2 regions of the Bacillus sp. DU-106 genome follow, and region 2 is predicted to be linked to the other one. Evidence: riboswitches for the same ligand, from Rfam matches in the RefSeq annotation. Region 2 holds a riboswitch; the other holds the start of a gene.
What was found. Region 2 has a riboswitch for S-adenosylmethionine ahead of C3Y97_RS02100 (cyclase family protein). Riboswitches for the same ligand answer to the same signal wherever they lie in the genome.
Positions count from the first base shown of each region.

Region 1: linked by a shared signal. The riboswitch ahead of metK (methionine adenosyltransferase) and the one ahead of C3Y97_RS02100 (cyclase family protein) in region 2 are both predicted to bind S-adenosylmethionine.

Region 1 is NZ_CP026607.1:4,722,678-4,724,888, forward strand. It holds gene metK (methionine adenosyltransferase) at 1-984, opposite strand, end outside; SAM riboswitch class I at 1,154-1,275, opposite strand; gene pckA (phosphoenolpyruvate carboxykinase (ATP)) at 1,504-2,211, shown strand, end outside.
Region 2 is NZ_CP026607.1:383,831-386,041, forward strand. It holds gene C3Y97_RS02095 (hypothetical protein) at 78-458, shown strand; gene C3Y97_RS02100 (cyclase family protein) at 487-1,119, opposite strand; SAM riboswitch class I at 1,205-1,317, opposite strand; gene C3Y97_RS02105 (PRK06851 family protein) at 1,467-2,211, shown strand, end outside.

The DNA of each region.
Region 1 (2,211 bases), 1.1 Mb from region 2:
ATCAACTGAAATTGATACTGGTTGTGCTACACCGATTGCGTATGCAAGTTGTACTTCTGCTTTTTCAGCAAGACCAGCTGCTACGATGTTTTTCGCAACATAACGAGCTGCATATGCTGCAGAACGGTCAACTTTCGTTGCATCTTTACCAGAGAATGCACCGCCACCGTGGCGAGCGTATCCACCGTAAGTATCAACGATGATTTTACGTCCTGTTAAACCAGCATCACCTTGTGGTCCACCAATTACGAAGCGGCCAGTTGGATTAATGAAGAATTTCGTTTCTCCATCCATTAATTCTGCTGGTACTACAGCTTTAATTACGTGCTCTTTTAAGTCGCGATCGATTTCTTCCCATGTAACATCTGGGTGATGTTGTGTAGAAATTACGATAGTATCAACACGTACTGGTTTACCATTTTCATCATACTCAACTGTAACTTGCGTTTTTCCATCCGGACGTAAGTATGATAATGTATCATCTTTACGTACTTCAGTTAAACGGCGAGCTAATTTGTGAGCAAGCGAGATTGGAAGTGGCATTAACTCTTGTGTTTCATTACATGCGAAACCAAACATTAAACCTTGGTCTCCTGCACCAATTGCCTCAATCTCAGCGTCAGTCATTTGACCTTCGCGTGCTTCTAGCGCTTGGTCAACACCCATAGCGATGTCAGCAGATTGCTCATCGATAGATGTTAAAACTGCACAAGTTTCTGCATCGAATCCGTATTTTGCGCGTGTGTAACCAATGCCTTGAATTGTTTCACGAACGATTTTTGGAATATCTACGTAAGTAGAAGTCGTAATTTCCCCCGCTACCAATACTAAACCAGTTGTTACAGTTGTTTCACAAGCTACACGTGCATTTGCGTCTTTTGATAAGATCGCATCTAAAATTGAATCAGAAATTTGGTCACAAATTTTATCTGGATGTCCTTCAGTTACAGACTCAGATGTGAACAGATGACGTTTTTTTGTCATGTGGTAAACCTCCCTACAGTAATTGTATATATTGTACGGAACTCATCCTTAATTTGCCACAAACTGCGACATACATTTATTCTCCCACACAAGCATACAGAAAAACCTTTCCTACTTTACATAGAGGAAAGGTTTAATTTGCTACTTGCATACTGCTTTTTGCCCTTCGCTCTTATCGTTCGAGACCTGTAGCCTCGCACAGGTTTTAGCACCTATTCACCTGTATTTACCACTACAAGTGAGGTTGCTGGGCTTCATCGGGCCTGTCCCTCCGCCAGCTCGGGATAAGAGAGTATCCGTCCCAACCTATACTAAAGAAATGATATTCATTTGTCAATTAATATTCACATTTTCCTGAAAGTTTTTCTCAATACGCCTGAAATGAAATATTAATAGGGAAATAATGCATTCACACAAACAAAAAGAAATAAATAGTATACATTATTTATATAATTGTGTTATACTCTTGTTGGGGATTACGAGAAATATTTCATTAAATGAAAAGGATGGTATATAAATATGAGTACTGTGAATGTCCAAATTGGTTTACACGAATTATTGAACGGAAGCAATGCACAGATTCAACTAAGTGTTCCGCAATTAGTGGAAAAAGTATTAATGCGAAATGAAGGGAAATTAACTTCTACTGGTGCCGTTTCTGCTTCAACTGGAAAATATACAGGACGTTCTCCTAAAGATAAATTTATTGTGAAAGAAGCATCGGTTGCTGACAAAATTGCTTGGGGAGCTGTGAACCAACCGATTTCTGAAGAACATTTTAATAAATTATATACTAAAGTTTTAGAATACTTAAAAGAAAAAGAAGAGTTATTCGTCTTCAAAGGATTTGCAGGCGCTGACCGCAATTACCGCCTACCAATTCAAGTTATTAACGAATATGCATGGCACAATTTATTTGTACATCAATTATTCATTCGTCCAACTGAAGAAGAATTAACAACTCATGAATCAGAGTTCACAATTGTTTCTGCACCGAATTTCAAAGCTGATCCAGCTGTTGACGGTACAAACTCTGAAGCATTCATTATGGTTTCATTCGAAAAACGTATCGTACTAATTGGTGGTACAGAATACGCTGGAGAAATGAAAAAATCAATCTTCTCTATTATGAACTTCTTATTACCTGAACAAGATATTCTTTCTATGCATTGCTCTGCAAACGTAGGTGAAGAAGGCGACGTAGCACTATTCTTCGGTTTATCTGGA
Region 2 (2,211 bases):
AGTAGTGTTATGAAAAGATAAGAAGGGGTGCACACGCATCCTTTTTTCTATGCAGATATTATGAAAGAGGTGGTATGATGGAATTAACATTAAATTCGACTGTATGTTTACACACGATTCAATTTCGAAAAGAGCAAAAGAATTATATTGTAAAAGATACAATTACAGGAGAAAAATATGAAATGCCGCCACTTTGGATTGATGCATTGGCAATGATGCGTGACGGTTTTTTATTGGGGGAAATTGAGGAGAAATTAAAAGAAGAGTATCCATCCGAAGAAGTGAATATGTTAGCATTCACGAGGCAACTGTTAGAACTAGAACTTGTTGAAATGGTAGATGGAGAAGAGATAGCTTGCACAAAGAAGAAAGAGATAGATTGTTTAGCTTGGGTGCGTCCTCGTGTGGAACAATTCTTTCTTAATTTAAATAGAAAATATAGAAGCAAAGACCAGTAGTGGCCTTTGCTTTTTTTATAGGCTATGTTTAAAAAATAACAGCAAATGCTCTTGCGAAAGCACCGTCACTATTTTTAATTTTTAAAGGTGCTGCTGAGAAAAAGAAACGTTTTTCTTCGATAGCATCTAGATTTGTTAAGTTTTCAATTAAGTAAATATCATTCCCTAGTAATATGTGATGAATCGGTGATGTTTCTGTTGTGACTTCATCAGGAGAAATGAAATCTAAACCGATAGATTTTACTTTTAATCGCACTAGTTCTTTAGCTAATTCTTCAGAAAGATAAAATGCTTCCTTCTCATAAGCTTCTGTATTCCATTTTGTGGATAGATTAGAATGAAAAATAACAATATCACCTTCTTTTATGTCAGTATTATGCAATACTGTCTTAGGTAATTTTCGCTCTTGAATATGTGTTACATCTATAAGAACAGCTTCACCTACAAATTGATCCAGCGGTAATTGATCGATGGTCGTTGCGCCTGAAATAAAATGCGCAGGAGCATCACAATGCGTGCCAACATGAACGACAGAATGAAAATCTGTAACTTGATATCCTGATTCTTCAACACTTGTAACAGCTTCTAGTTGTATTTTAGGTGTTCCAGGAAATTGAGACATATTATTTTCAAATGTTTGTGATAAATCAATTACTTTCATTTTACATACCTCCAATATATGTTTTTCAAATAATAAAAAGCTCATCCTTCAGTATCAAGAAAGATGAGCTTTACATGCTAGTTGAGTTTTATCTTCCAAAATGCATTGCATTTTGCAGGAATTAGCACCTATTCAGTTTGTATAAACTGAGGTTGCTGGGCTTCAAAGGGCCGGTCCCTCTGCCTCTCTTGATAAAGAAGTATTCAGTTTTTAAAATCGGAATTTTCCGATAGTTAAATTGTAATTCATTTCCTTTTTGCGTGCAATACAAAATAGGTATTCACCCAAATAAAGCTGCTCGCATATTGTAGCTTATGTAAATAGAATGCTGCGAAGGAGTGAGTGCAGTGACAGGAAATGTATTAAATTATTATGCTGGTGGTAATACAGCTAGGGGATTTCACAATTTATACGAAGAGAATTTAAAAGGATTAGACAGATTATTTATCTTAAAGGGTGGCCCAGGAACGGGAAAATCTTCTTTAATAAAGGCAATAGGTCGTGAATGGATTGAAAAAGGATATGATATTGAATTTTTACATTGTTCTTCTGATAATAAATCGGTTGATGGTGTAATTATCCCAAAATTAAAAGTAGGAATTGTTGATGGGACATCGCCGCATGTTATTGAGCCAAAAATGCCAGGAGTTGTTGAAGAGTATATAAATTTAGGAATTGCTTGGGACTCAGATAAACTAAGAAAGCAGAAGTTAGAAATTGTAAGATTTGTTTCAGAAGCAAGCAAAGCTTTTCAGTCTGCTTACGCACGTTTTAAAGAGGCATTGGTTATACATGATGAGTGGGAGAAGATATATATTGATAATATAGATTTTAATAAAGCAAATGAACTAACCAATCAGCTAATCCAGAAATTATTTGCAGATAAAAGCGGGAGACAATCGCTTGTAAAACATCGTTTTTTAGGAGCTGCTACACCGAAAGGAGCAGTTGATTTTGTTCCTAATTTAACAGAAGGGTTACCACATCGTTATTTTATAAAAGGGCGCCCAGGCTCTGGAAAATCAACGATGCTCAAAAAGTTAGCTAAGGCAGCTGAAGAAAAAGGGTTTGAAGTTGAAGTATATCATTGTG